One region of the Rhizobium sp. 862_C5_N1_2 genome, then DNA from elsewhere that is predicted to be linked to it. Evidence: riboswitches for the same ligand, from Rfam matches in the RefSeq annotation. Region 1 holds a riboswitch; each other region holds the start of a gene.
What was found. A riboswitch is a leader RNA that binds a small molecule or an ion and turns the genes downstream of it on or off. The one in region 1 is predicted to bind cobalamin.

Region 1 (3,584 bases):
CAATTGCAGCGCCGAATTGATCGACCGGCCGATCGATTCCATATTGTCCTCGACGCGCAGCAGGAAGCAGGAAACCAGTTCGCCGCGCTGCTTCTTGCCGGCATTGAGGAAGGTCGGCGTTGCCGGCTGGAAGCGGCCGGAAATGATCTCGTCGACCATGTCGCGGGCAAGGGCCTCGTCGCCACGCGCCAAGGCCAGAGCCACCATGCAGATGCGGTCCTCATAGCGCTCGAGATAGCGCTTTCCGTCGAAGGTCTTCAGCGTATAGCTGGTGTAATATTTGAAGGCGCCGAGGAAGGTCGGGAAACGGAATTTCTTGGCGTAGGCCTGGTCGAACAGATCCCGCACGAAATTGAAGGAATACTGGTCGAGAACCTCCTGCTCGTAATATCCTTCGGTCACGAGGTAATCGAGCTTTTCCCTCAGATTGTGGAAGAACACTGTGTTCTGGTTCACATGCTGGAGGAAATATTGCTTGGCCGCCAAACGATCCTTGTCGAGCTGAATCCGCCCCTCATCGTCATAGAGGTTCAGCATCGCGTTCAGCGCGTGATAGTCGAGGGTTTCGGCTGCTTTCGGCGGCCTCTCCCCGGCGGGCTGAGCAAAAGTTTGATGCGGTTTTGCGCCCGCATCCCGCGTCAGGTTTGTTCCCGTGTCCAAAATCGTTCCATTCCGTGTTTGACCTTGGCGACGTCGTCTTCGGTACCCATGAGCTCGAACCGGTAAAGGTACGGCACCTGGCATTTCTGCGAGACCACGTCGCCGGCGAGCCCGTATGTCTCGCCGAAATTGCTGTTGCCCGCGGCGATCACGCCGCGGATGTGTCCTCGGTTTTCCGCATCGTTGAGGAAACGGATCACCTGCTTGGGAACGGCACCCTTGCCGCCGTCGCCGCTATAGGTCGGCACGATCAGCACGAAGGGTTCGCGGATATGGAACGCGTCTGCGCCACCTGGCGGAATGCGCGCCGCGCGCAGACCGAGCTTGGCGACGAACCGATGGGTGTTCTCGGATCGGCTGGAATAATAGACGATCAGGCCCATCGCTTGTCCTCAGGTCAGGAGAGCGCGCTGATCATGTCGGGACGGAAGCCCGCCCAATGCTGCTCGCCGGCGATGACGACAGGCGCCTGCATGTAGCCGAGGCTGCGGACGCGATCGAGCGCTTCGGCATCCTGCGAGATATCGACGATGTCATAATCGACGCCCAGACGGTCGAGGGCGCGGTAGGTGGCAGTGCACTGGACGCAGGCAGGCTTGCTGTAGACGGTAATGGTCATGATATTCCTCGTGACGATGCGATTGGGCGCAGGACATCGATCGGAAATCTGTCGATATCCGTCGAAAAATTCTCTGATGATTTTGAGCTGTGCGGCTATTTAGCCGCTGGGCGTACTCCGCCCTCTACCTCTAGTGGGTGGCGGCCTGAACTGAAATTCTGACATGACTTCACCCCGAAGTGGCTCATGCGGAGGTTCGGGCCTGCGAAACGCGATGCGGAGATTCCCCGCAGCCATGCAACGCGACCTTCCGGACACCCCGCCCGTGGACGTTTCGTTCGAGGCAGGTCTCCTGGCTCACGGGTCAAAGCGCCTGCCCAGCCTTCCCGGAGCATCATGCTCCAGTGACCTGAAATCGGACAGTTGCTCGCCGCTTACAGTTGCGGGGGCAGCCCCGGCATTGCCGCGCCATGATGGCGAAGCGCACCGAATTCCCGTCTTAGCCGCCGATCCTCACGAATCGACGGAACCTCGAACACTAGATATGGTACGCGAATCGATCATGACGTCAACAAGTTGTTGTGGCGGCGCAGCAATGGCGGCAACGAATCGCCGCGCTGTGTATGATGTGGATAACGAAGCGTTAACGGAAAAGCGCTGTGGAGAACCCATCATAAAAAGAGCCGGCAGAAGCCGGCTCCTCAAACGACATTCATATTTTTATCCGAAGCAACCGCAGTGCATTGATCGTCACCAGCACGGTGGCGCCGGTATCGGCAAGAATCGCTGGCCAGAGCCCGGTGATCCCTGCGATCGTCGTCACCAGAAACACCGCCTTCAGCCCGAGTGCGATGGTGATATTCTGCAGGATGTTGCGCATCGTGCGTTTGGAAAGTTCGATCATCCGCGCCACGTCGCCAACGCGTCCGTGCAGCACGGCGGCATCCGCCGTCTCCAGCGCCACATCGGTGCCGCCGCCCATGGCGATGCCGATATCGGCAGCGGCCAGCGCCGGAGCATCGTTGATGCCGTCGCCGACCTTGGCGACGATGAAGCCCTGGCGCTTCAATTCGCCGACGACCCGCTGCTTATCCTCTGGCATCATCTCGCCGCGCCAATCGATGCCGAGCATACCGGCAACGGCTGCTGCCGTCCGCTTGTTGTCGCCCGTCAACATCATCGCCTTGACGCCTGCTGATTTGAGCGCAGCGAGCCCGGCCTCGGCATCCTCACGCGGCTCGTCACGCATGGCGATCAGGCCGGCCGCAACACCGTTGACGAGCAGCACCGACACGCTCTTGCCCTCGTCGTTCAGCGCCGTGATGCGTGCATCCTGTTCCGCGCTGAGCGTCCCGCGCTCGCGGGCGGCAGGCGGCGACAGCAGATCCAGCGCCTCACCGCCGACTTTGCCGCTGACACCCTTGCCCGGCAGCGCTTCAAGCTCGAAGGCCGGCGGCACGGGAACGCCGTCCGCCTTGGCGCGGTTGAGGATCGCCAGCGCCAGCGGATGACTGGAACCCTGCTCCAGCACCGCCGCGCGCGACAGCACCTGCGCCTCGCTCAGGCCAAAGGAAATGATATCAGTCACTTGAGGCTTGCCTTCTGTCAGCGTGCCTGTCTTGTCGAAGGCGACCATCGTCACCTTGCCGAGCGTTTCCAACACCGCGCCGCCCTTCATCAGCAGCCCGCGCCGCGCACCGGATGAAAGCGAGGCGGCGATCGCCGCCGGCGTCGAGATGACGAGCGCGCAGGGGCAGCCGATCAAAAGGATCGCAAGGCCCTTGTAGACCCATTCGCCCCACGGCCCAGCGAACAGCAACGGTGGAACGACCGCGACAAGCGCTGCGACCACGACGACGCCGGGCGTGTAATAGCGCGAGAACCGATCGATGAAGCGTTCGGTCGGCGCCTTCGATTCCTGAGCTTCCTCCACCAGCTTGACGACGCGGGCGATGGTATTGTCGGCGGCAGCCGCCGTGACGCGAACCCTGAGGACCGCATCGCCATTCACCGTGCCGGCAAAAACGACGGCATCGACGCCCTTGCGCACCGGCGTGCTCTCGCCCGTCACCGGCGCCTCGTCGATCGCGCTCTCGCCTGAGATGATGATGCCGTCCGCCGAGATCCGGTCGCCAGGACGAACCATGATGATGGCGCCGACCGAAAGGCTTTCCGCCGGCACCTCCCGTGTCTGCCCATTGTCTTCGAGTAGCGCACTCTTCGGCACCAGGGCCGTCAGCGACTGGATGCTTTCGCGCGCCTTGCCCGCTGCCACCCCTTCCAGCAACTCGCCGACCAGAAAGAGGAACACAACGGTTGCCGCCTCTTCGCCGGCATTGATGATGACGGCGCCGACAGCGGCGAT
Region 2 (3,584 bases), 1.4 Mb from region 1:
GACGAAATGTCGGGGGCGACGGGAACGGCCAATGCCGACGCCATCCTCGCTCATATCAAAAGTGAAGGGCTGACGGTCGAGTGGATCCTCGACACGCATCCGCATGCCGATCATTTCTCCGCCGCGCATTACATCAACGGAAAGACCGGTGCGCCGACCGCGATCGGCGCTCATGTCACCGACGTCCAGACGCTCTGGAAGGAGATCTACAACTGGCCGGCGCTTAAAACCGACGGCTCGCAATGGGACCAGCTGTTTGCCGATGGCGACACCTTCGAGATCGGTGCGCTTAAAGCCCGCGTGATGTTTTCGCCCGGGCACACACTCGCCTCAGTGACCTATGTAATCGGCGACGCCGCCTTCGTGCACGACACAGTGTTCACGCCGGATTCCGGCACGGCGCGAACCGATTTTCCGGGCGGCAGCGCCAGTGCCCTCTGGCACTCGATCCAGGCCATCCTATTGCTGCCCGAGGAGACCCGGCTCTTTTCCGGCCACGACTACCAGCCCGGCGGCCGCCACCCGCGCTGGGAAAGCACGGTGACCGCCCAGAAAAGCGCCAATCCTCATATCGCAGGCATCGACGAGGCCGGCTTCATCGCGCTGCGCCAGGCGCGCGACCGCACGCTGCCGAAGCCGAAGCTGATGCTGCATGCGCTGCAGGTCAATATTCGCGGCGGGCGGTTGCCCGAGCCGGAGGGGAACGGCCGGCGGTATTTGAAGATACCGCTGGATGCGTTGTAGAGGCGGCCGGGGCTGGGAGTGGGCGCCTTTGCCCCAGGTGCGGTAGGCTTCGGCGATGCGGCGGGCGGAGGCGATCGCAACATATTTATCCGCTGGTGGGATGGCTCCTTCGGAATCATCATTGACGTCGTGCAGGTCTGCGACGTAACTGGGTTCGACGGTTCCCTGAAGATGACTCCAAGGGGATTAATAGGGAACACGGTGAGGACGACCCAGTAGGGACCGAGACCGTGGCTGCCCCCGCAACTGTAAGCGGATTGTCGATCATCTCAGGAGTGGCCAGCGACTGGCCATCTCTGAAGGGCCCATGGCCCTGCCACTGCGGATATCGCGGGAAGGCGGATGTAACGACGGATATCCGCAAGCCAGGAGACCTGCCGTCAATCACGATCCAATCAACCGGGCGGGGATGCCCGGACAAGGAACAGATATGATTGACCTGCTGAACCTTCGCCGAATTCCGGCATGCATCCGTCTCGATTGGGCCTCCTGCGGCTAGGGCACGCCTAAGCGTGCTTTCGGTCCGCGCACATGCGCGGAACGGCCGTCATTTTTTCCTTCATCGAGGTTTTCCATGCGCCAGATTCTCGCCGCCATGACATTTGCCTTCGGGCTCGCCGGCCTTGCGGCACCAAGCCTTGCCGCGACCCACTACCCCCTGACCGTCAGTAATTGCGGCCAGCAGGTGACTTTTCAGAAGGCGCCCGCCAGGATCGTTTCGATCGGCCAGGGCATGACCGAAATTCTTTTCTCGCTCGGCCTTGCCGACAAGGTCGCCGGGACGGCCGTCTGGGTCGGTCCAGTCCTGCCGCAATATGCCGAGGCCAACAGCAAGATAAAGCGACTTGCCGACAACGATCCGAGCTTCGAATCCGTCGTCGGGCAGGAGCCCGACCTAGTGGCGGCCGAGTTCGAATGGCATGTCGGCGCGCAGGGCTCCGTCGGCAAGCGGGAGCAGTTCAAGGATCTCGGGATCAATACATATCTCGCGCCGGCGGATTGCGTCGCCAAGGTCAACACCGATGGCGGCGACGGCGTGCGCGGGGAATTGTTCACGATGGAGCTGATCTACCAGGAAGTCGCCGAGCTCTCGGAGATTTTCGACGTGAAGGACCGCGGCGATGCGCTGATTTCGGCGCTGAAGAAGCGCGAGGCGGATGCCGTCGCTTCGATATCGGGCGCATCGGGCAAGAACTTGCCCGTCGTCTTCTGGTTCTCCAGCAAAGAGGTCAACGGCGATGCCTTCATCGCCGGCAAGAACAGCGCGCCCGCCTATATCCTGAAGACGATCGGTGCGAAGAACGTCGTCACCACGGAAGAGGAATGGCCGCTGGTCGGTTGGGAAACCATCGCCCAGGCGAACCCTGCCGTCATCGTGCTCGCGACCATGGACCGCCGCCGTTACGCGGCTGACGATCCTAAGGTCAAGGTCGATTTTCTTGAGAACGACCCTGTGACCAAGGAGCTCGACGCGGTCAAAAACAAGCACTTCGTGATGATGGACGCGCAGTCGATGAACCCGACGATCCGCACGATCGATGGCATCGAGACATTGGCGAACGGCATCAAGTCCTTCGGCCTGGCGCAGTGAAGGCAATGTCGGTCAGGCAACAGGGATGGTGGGCGCTTGCCGCGCTCACCATTGTAGCACTTCTCCTGCTCGGGCTGATGATCAGCCTTGCCGTTTCCATCGGCGAGATCGCAATTCCCGTTGCGACCACGGCGGAGGCGGTCTCGAACCGGCTGTTCGGAACGAATTTCGAGATCAGCCGCATCCACCAGGGCATCGTCTGGGATTATCGTCTGAGCCGCGCGCTCGTCGCGGCCAGCGCCGGCGCATCGCTCTCGCTCTCCGGTGCGATCCTGCAGGCGCTGCTGCGCAATCCGCTGGCCGAACCCTATGTGCTCGGCATCTCCGCCGGCGCCTCGACGGGCGCCGTCTGCGTGATGATCCTCGGCTTCGGCTACGGTATTCTCGGCCTCTCGAGCGGCGCCTTCATCGGTGCGGTGATCGCCTTTCTGCTGGTCGGCTTCCTGGCAACGGGTGCGGGAGGAAGCGGCGAGCGCATCATCCTTTGCGGCGTCGCCGGTTCGCAGCTCTTCAATGCGCTGACCTCCTACATCGTGACGACTTCGGCGAATGCCGAGCAGGCGCGCGGCATCCTGTTCTGGCTTTTGGGTTCGCTCAGTGGCGTGCGCTGGCCCGATGTCTATCTGTCGGTGCCGATCGCGCTTGCCGGCTTCATCATCTGCATGGCCCATGTGCGGGCGCTGGACGCCTTCGCTTTTGGCACGGATGCTGCCGCCTCGCTCGGCATTGCCGTACGCCGCGTCCAAATCGTGCTGTTCGGCATGACGGCGGCGATGACGGCAAGCGTCGTCAGCATGGTGGGTTCGATCGGCTTCGTTGGCCTCGTCATCCCTCACGCCGCCCGCTTCCTCGTCGGGCCGGGGCATGGGCGGCTGCTGCCGGCAACAGCGCTCGGCGGTGCGATTTACATGGTCGGCGCCGATATTGTTTCGCGCGTCATCATACCGCAGCAAATCCTGCCGATCGGCGTCGTCACCGCACTCTTCGGCGCGCCGGCCTTCGCCATCATCCTCTATCGCGTGCGAGGGAATGCATGAGCATCAGCGTCGACGAGGTAAGCTTTGCCGCCGGCGATACCGTCATCGTCAACGGCGTCAGCCTAACGGTGGAAAGGGGCAAGGTGTTCGGCCTGCTTGGGCCGAACGGTTCCGGCAAATCGAGCCTTCTCAGATTGATTTGCCGGCTGCGCAAGGTTCGCAGCGGCGTCATCCGGCTGGGTGATGACGATATATCCTCGCTGTCGCGCGCA
Region 3 (3,584 bases), on a different contig from region 1:
ATGGTAGCTATCTCTACTATTCGTTTGTCTAATGTCAATTCTTGGCGCAGAAAAGAACCGCGTTCGACTTCCTTCTTTGAGAATATCTGCGTGACCATTGAAAATCCGGCCAGACGCCTCGCAGGCAGCGAGCACGAGAAGGGTGTGCTTCTCATCATTGCCGCGACGCTTGCCTGGAGCGCGAGCGGCGTCTATTCGCGGCTCCTGACGACCGACGTATGGACGGCGATCGCCTGGCGGTCGTTGTTCGGCGGCCTGTTTCTGCTGATCCCCTGCCTTTTCCTCGAAGGGGGCATCTCACGGCAGCAATGGCGATCCGTCTTCCATCCGTCAGGTCTTGCGATGATCGCATGCCAGACCTTCAGTCAGGTATGCTTCATCGGGGCGCTTTACATGACCACCGTCGCCAATGTGACGATGATCTATGCGACCGCGCCCTTCATCGCGGCACTGCTCGGGTGGGTCATCCTCAGGGAGAGGGTCTCCAGGCGGACGCTGATTGCCGGCGGCATCTCGCTCTTCGGCGTTGCGGTCATCGTCGCCTCGTCGATCGGCGGCGGGACCGGTTGGGGCGACCTGCTGGCGCTCGGCATGACGGCGTCCTTCGCGCTCGTCATCATCATTCCGCGCATCAGTCCCGACGTGCCGAGCCTGCCGCCGACCGTGGTCAGCGCTTTCCTGACACTTGCACTCTTCGCTCCGTTCGGTTCGGTCGGCTCGCTCGACCTGCACAACTGGATCGTCCTCGCCGCCTTCGGCGCGACCAATTTCTCCCTGGCGCTGGTGCTCTTCCTTGCCGGGGCGAAGCGGATGCCGCCGGCGGAGGCGGCGCTGATCGGCACGATGGAAATCGTGCTCACGCCCTTCTGGGTCTGGCTGTTGTTTTCCGAAGAGCCGCCCGTCGCCACCTTTTTCGGCGGCGCGATCATCCTCGGCGCCGTGTTCTGGCACACGGCAATCGACGTCAGCCGCAGCCGGCGACCGCATCGCGCCTAAAGCCTTTAGGCGGCGATCAAATCTTCCGGGACGATCCGGAAAACCGCCGTATTCGCGGGATCAATTATTTCTGCTACGCAGCGCTATTGCGACTTTGCCGACTGTCGTCTTTGAGTTGCGCCCATGTCGTTTTCTTGATCGCTGTTTTACGTCAGGCATGGTTTGCTTGTGGTGTTCAAGGCGCTATCTCGCAAACTGGCGAAATGGACCATTGGGACGCTGGCCTGACGCCGGCGCCGCCCCGCAGCGGTAGAAGAACTGAAATCCTCAAGGAAATCGCCGGATAGACATCCGGAAAGATATCGAGATGGATCGAAAGGAGATTCTGGAGCCGGAAACCAGCTCTTGGCACAGCAAATCGACGGATTGCGGCAGACGATCACGAGCGGAACGACAGGCGAAAACCATGGCGTTCACTCCTCTTCTCCATCCAATCTGTCCCTTTTGCAAATCTGAATATCGCCCGATGCGGCGGTATCCTCGTGTTGTGGACCGGGCTGCAGAGGAGGCAGGCCGGAGGGAAGGTTGCCATCGACTGCATCGGTTGCAGATCGAGGCATTCAAACAAGTGGGAGGAATTCATGAGCAAAAATAGAGGCGTCGTCTATCTCCGGCCGGGCAAGGTTGAAGTTCGCGACATCGACGACCCGAAGCTGGAAGCGCCTGACGGCCGCCGCATTGAACACGGCGTGATTTTGAAGGTGATCTCGACCAATATCTGCGGCTCCGATCAGCACATGGTCCGCGGCCGCACGACGGCGATGCCGGGCCTGGTCCTCGGCCATGAAATCACCGGCGAGATCATCGAGAAAGGCATCGACGTCGAGATGCTCGAAATCGGCGATATCGTCTCGGTGCCTTTCAATGTCGCCTGCGGCCGATGCCGCTGCTGCAAGTCTCAGGATACCGGTGTCTGCCTGACGGTAAACCCGGCCCGCGCCGGCGGTGCTTACGGTTATGTCGACATGGGCGGCTGGATCGGCGGACAGGCGCGCTATGTCACCATTCCCTACGCAGATTTCAACCTGCTGAAAATCCCCGATCGGGATAGGGCAATGGCGAAGATCCGTGATCTCACCATGCTCTCCGACATTCTGCCCACCGGCTTCCATGGCGCAGTGCGTGCAGGTGTTGGGGTCGGCTCGACCGTCTATGTCGCCGGTGCCGGCCCTGTCGGCCTTGCGGCTGCGGCTTCGGCTCGCATTCTCGGCGCTGCTGTCGTGATGATCGGTGATTTCAACAAGGACCGTCTGGCGCATGCGGCGAAGGTCGGTTTCGAACCGATCGACCTGTCGAAGAGCGACCGTCTCGGCGACATGATCGCGCAGGTCGTCGGCACCAATGAGGTGGACAGCGCCATCGATGCGGTCGGCTTCGAGGCACGCGGCCACTCGGGCGGCGAACAGCCGGCGATCGTGCTCAATCAGATGATGGAGATTACCCGTGCCGCGGGTTCGATCGGCATCCCCGGCCTCTACGTTACCGAGGATCCGGGCGCCGTCGACAACGCCGCCAAACACGGCAATCTGTCGCTCCGCTTCGGCCTCGGATGGGCCAAGGCGCAGTCCTTCCACACCGGCCAGACTCCGGTGATCAAATATAATCGTCAGCTCATGCAGGCGATCCTCCACGACCGGCTGCCAATTGCCGATATCGTCAACGCCAAGGTCATTCCGCTCGACGATGCCGCCAATGGATATGAGAGCTTCGACCAGGGAGCGGCGACGAAATATGTCCTCGATCCGCACGGAGAGGTCGCGAAAGCCGCCTAGAGCAATTCCAGCAAAAGCGCGTAGCGGTTTTGCGTCCGGAATTGCGAGAAAACAAAGGGATAGAGCATTTCCGTGATTCGAAGAAAAACGGAAATGCTCTAGCGACTACGACTGAGGACTTTACCTGATAGGAATGGCCGGCGGAAAGCCGGCCATTCTGCATCGCACAACGATTTGATTGACGAACTACTGGATGCTGAACGGGAAATATTTTGCGTTGATCATGTCGTAGGTCCCGTCCGCCTTGATGCTCTTCAACGCTTCGTTCAGGCGCGCAAGACGCTCCTTGTCATCGAGGCGCAGCGCGATGCCGGCACCCTCACCGAAGTATGTGATGTCGACCAGATCCGGTCCTTTGAACTCGCAGCAGCTTCCTGCCTTGGTGTTGGCAATCCAGTCGTAGATGGCGAGTTTATCCTCGAGGATAATGTCGACGCTCCCGTCCGCCAGACCCTTGTACAATTCGGGCGAAGACCGAAACACCTTCTTTTTCATTTCCGGATAAAGATGGTTGGCATAGGATTCCTGCGCTGTCGACGATGTCACCCCAAGAATTTTATCGTTGAGGGCGGCGGGGCTGACATCGCTGATCGACGAATCCTTCCGGGCGATGAACACAGACGGGCTGTTGTAGTATTTTTCAGTGAAGGCAACCTTTTGACGCCGCTCAAGGCTCATCGACATGGATGAGATGATCGCGTCGTATTTGTCGGCAACGAGATCGGGGATAATGTCGTCCCACTTCTCGATGATAAATTGGCATTCGAACTTGCCAACCTCGCACAGCGCATTGGCAATATCGATGTCGAAGCCCTG
Region 4 (3,584 bases), 1.8 Mb from region 1:
TTGCCTGGCTGCTGTCGGCATCATCGACATCGCCGAAGGCCATGGCGTTGACGCCGGAGAAAGCCATGGAGCGGAACAGGCCGCCGATCAGCAGGCAGGCCATGATCAGGAACAGTGGCGTTTCGGCGGTGAACAGGCCGTTGATGCCGAGGAAGATCGCCGCCAGCAAGGTGGTGAGGGAGATCACCGTGCGGAAGCCGAAGGCATTGAAGGTGCGCGAGGCGGCGAATTTCGAGCCCATGGAGCCGAGCGCGCTGACGAAGGTGACCGAGCCCGATTGCAGCGGCGTCAGGCCGAAGCCGAGCTGGAGCATCAGCGGCATCAGGAAAGGCAGGGCGCCAAGTCCCATGCGGAAATTCGAGGCGCCGAGGATTGCCGCCCGGAACATCGGGTAACGGAACATCTTCGGATCGAGAAGCGGATAGGGCACGCGGCGGGCATGCAGGAGGTATAGGAGGCCGGCAAGGATGCCGATCGCAACGGTGACGTAACCATAGATAACGGGCACGGCCGGCAGGCTGATCACCGACAGGCCGAAGACGAAGCCGGAGAAGCCGAGGCCGCAAAGAAAGAAGCCGGGGAAATCCATCGGCCGGGGACTGCGTGGCTCAACCGCCGGCAGGAAACGGGTGACGAGGATGATGCCGAGCACGCCGATCGGGACGTTGATCCAGAAGATCCAGTGCCAGGTGAGGTAGGTGGTGAGGAAGCCGCCGATCGGCGGACCCATGATCGGACCGATCAACGCTGGAATGGTGAGCCAGGCCATGGCATCGACGAGTTCGTGACGCGGCGTTCCCCGGACCAGCAGCAAGCGGCTGACCGGCGTCATCATCGAGCCGCCGGCGCCCTGGATCAGGCGTGAGATGACGAAGGCCGTGATCGAATTGGAAAAGGCGCAGGCGATCGAACCGATCATGAAAACGAAGATCGCCATGCGGAAGATGTTGCGTGCGCCGAAACGATCGGACATCCAGCCGCTGATCGGGATGAAGATCGCCAGCGCCACGAGATAGCTGGTAACGGCGAGCTTCAGCGCGATCGGCGAGGTGCCGATATCGGCTGCGATCGCCGGTAGGCTGGTGGCGATCACCGTCGAATCCATCTGTTCCATGAACAGGGCGACCGCAAGGATCATGGGCGTGAGGCGGGGCACGGGCAACCAAAGTGCAAAGAGAAAAAGTGCGGCGCCATGGGCGTCGGTCAGGATCGGTTTGTTTCTAAGGCAGCGATGCGCCTCTGTCCATGAAGTCGATGTCGCATGCAACGTGTCGGCGGTATGAGGGCCGGCTTGCCGCCGCCGCGCTTTCCTGAAATAGATGCGCCGTCAGGTGCCCGCCGTCCAGGCGGGAGAATCGGGAATCCGGTGCAAAGCCGGAACGTGCCCAACGCTGTAAGGCTGACGCTTGCCGCTTCATCACGCCACTGGCTTTTTGCCGGGAAGGCTGCGGCAGACGGATGACGCCGAGTCAGAAGACCGGCCTGGCTAGATAGACCGATCCGCGCGGACGGCGGGGCGGTTGCGTTGTTGGGGATTTGACGATGCGACCCTTTGATGATGATGCCCTTTCGGCGGCGTCCGGTTTTTCCTTGGCCGAACGCGAGGCCGTCTATCATGCGATCATGACGCGGCGCGACGTTCGCAGCCAGTTCCTGCCCGATCCCTTGCCGGATGACCTTGTGCAGCGGCTGCTGACGGCTGCCCATCATGCACCCTCCGTCGGCTTTATGCAGCCGTGGAATTTCATTCTGGTGAAAAGCGCAACCGTGCGGGCGCGCGTCCGGGATGCTTTTGCGAGGGCCAACGAGGAGGCGGCGCTGATGTTCGAAGGCGAACGGCGGCAGGCCTACCGCTCGCTCAAGCTCGAAGGCATCGTCGAGGCGCCGCTCGGCATATGCGTGACCTGCGATCCTACCCGCAGCGGCAGCGTCGTGCTGGGGCGCACGCACAATCCCAGGATGGATAGCTATTCCACAGTCTGCGCCATCCAGAATCTCTGGCTTGCGGCGCGGGCGGAAGGGGTCGGGATCGGCTGGGTCAGCATCTTTCATGAAAGCGACCTGAAGAGCATTCTCGGTATACCCCAGCATATCGAGGTGGTCGCCTGGCTCTGTGCCGGTTTCGTCGACCGGCTCTATGACGAGCCGGAACTGTCCGTCAAAGGCTGGCGGCAGCGGCTGCCGCTCGAGGAACTCGTCTTCCATGATGGATGGGGACTGAACACCTAGAGGTCGTCTTCTTCGGCACCGACAAAGGCGAGGTCACGATTCGCGACATCAAGATGCAACAGAACTTCGCTCGCAGCATGTCGCTCGCAGACGCGATGAACCCCGACAATCTGCTCTGCTACGAAATGAACGGAGCGACCCTGCCTGCCCCCAACGGTTTCCCGCTGCGGCTGATAACTCTGGGCTGGTACGGGATCGCCAACGTCAAGTGGCTGAAGGGCATCGAGGTTCGCGACACCCGCTTCATGAGCCTGCTGATGGGCCGCGACTATGTCACCATCCGGGAGGAAGAGCACAAAGGCGAGACCGTGCGGGCCGAGACCTCGGTCGGCCGGGCCTTGCTGAAATCCGCGCCCGCCAAGGTCACGCGCAACGACTCGGGTCACCGGGTCGTCGGCGCAGCCTGGGGTGCACCGATCGACCGGGTCGAACTGAAAATTGATCAAGGGCCCTGGATGCCGGCAGTCATCGATCACAGCGAGGAGGCCGAATACGCCTGGAAGATTTGGTCACTGGATTGGCCAAATCCCTCGCCTGGAGAACACACGGTGACCTCGCGCGCGATCAGTACCGCAGGGCAAATTCAACCGGCGATGGACGATCCCTTGATCGCCAAAAAGCACACATACTGGGAAAGCAATGGCCAGGTGACGCGCCGCATCCGCATCGTTTGAGAAACGTTGCTGCCTCGCACGTCGGCTGCTGAGTGAACGGAACGTTCCACCGAGAACCCTTCGCTTAGGATTGCGACATTTCGGGAGAAAGGCGCTAGCGGCCCTTCCGCTAGTCTGCCCCGTCTTTTTTTGCCCGCTCGATGAATTTCCCGGCGACTGCTTTGCCAAGTGCGGCACCGGCCCGGTTGTCCATTTCATAGTGGATGCCGGCCCAGATGCGGGAATCGCCCGCTTCCTTGCCGACCGTTCGGATGAACTCCGCCTGGTCGGGGAACAGATAGGCAAGCACCTCGCATCGGGCAGTCGACAACGTGGAGTGATTCGACGGATAACTGGGATGGGCCGGCACTGCGAACAGGGGAGTGATGCTCGGGTCAAGCATGTTGGGCCGCAGGTACCAATAAGCGTATTTCCCGTCGTTGCTTGCAATGTAGGCGTCGTAGTAGACCGTTGCGAGCATCGCGTAAGCCCGTGCGGCGCGCGGCGGGTTCGAATCCGTCTTGTCCTCGAACATCCACTTGCTGGCATAGTCATACCAGTCTGTGAACAGGCCGGATGGACTTTGCCAGTAGAACGCCTTGTAGCTGTTGGGGAATTTTCGCTCAAACTGGCGGACTGCATCCGTCTCGGCCTTCACGGCCGCAGACTTGCAGTCGGGCGGAGTCGGTGGCCTGAATTCAT

Region 2: it holds a riboswitch for cobalamin, as region 1 does, so the genes downstream of both, ACD590_RS13000 (ABC transporter substrate-binding protein) here and nrdH (glutaredoxin-like protein NrdH) in region 1, are expected to answer to the same signal.
Region 3: it holds a riboswitch for cobalamin, as region 1 does, so the genes downstream of both, fdhA (formaldehyde dehydrogenase, glutathione-independent) here and nrdH (glutaredoxin-like protein NrdH) in region 1, are expected to answer to the same signal.
Region 4: it holds a riboswitch for cobalamin, as region 1 does, so the genes downstream of both, bluB (5,6-dimethylbenzimidazole synthase) here and nrdH (glutaredoxin-like protein NrdH) in region 1, are expected to answer to the same signal.

What each region holds. Positions count from the first base shown of each region.
Region 1 covers NZ_JBPWPT010000001.1:3,965,113-3,968,696, forward strand. Annotated here, with positions in the region: gene nrdE (class 1b ribonucleoside-diphosphate reductase subunit alpha) at 1-660, opposite strand, end outside; gene nrdI (class Ib ribonucleoside-diphosphate reductase assembly flavoprotein NrdI) at 639-1,043, opposite strand; gene nrdH (glutaredoxin-like protein NrdH) at 1,058-1,279, opposite strand; cobalamin riboswitch at 1,545-1,768, opposite strand; gene ACD590_RS19685 (heavy metal translocating P-type ATPase) at 1,932-3,584, opposite strand, start outside.
Region 2 covers NZ_JBPWPT010000001.1:2,563,589-2,567,172, reverse strand. Annotated here, with positions in the region: gene blh (bifunctional sulfur transferase/dioxygenase Blh) at 1-744, shown strand, start outside; cobalamin riboswitch at 886-1,140, shown strand; gene ACD590_RS13000 (ABC transporter substrate-binding protein) at 1,319-2,335, shown strand; gene ACD590_RS12995 (FecCD family ABC transporter permease) at 2,341-3,372, shown strand; gene ACD590_RS12990 (ABC transporter ATP-binding protein) at 3,369-3,584, shown strand, end outside.
Region 3 covers NZ_JBPWPT010000004.1:276,281-279,864, forward strand. Annotated here, with positions in the region: gene ACD590_RS34085 (DMT family transporter) at 91-996, shown strand; cobalamin riboswitch at 1,158-1,357, shown strand; gene fdhA (formaldehyde dehydrogenase, glutathione-independent) at 1,578-2,768, shown strand; gene ACD590_RS34095 (transporter substrate-binding domain-containing protein) at 2,955-3,584, opposite strand, start outside.
Region 4 covers NZ_JBPWPT010000001.1:2,194,693-2,198,276, reverse strand. Annotated here, with positions in the region: gene ACD590_RS11095 (MFS transporter) at 1-1,138, opposite strand, end outside; cobalamin riboswitch at 1,313-1,500, shown strand; gene bluB (5,6-dimethylbenzimidazole synthase) at 1,543-2,229, shown strand; partial or broken gene ACD590_RS11085 (molybdopterin-dependent oxidoreductase) at 2,226-2,903, shown strand; gene ACD590_RS11080 (phosphatase PAP2 family protein) at 3,013-3,584, opposite strand, start outside.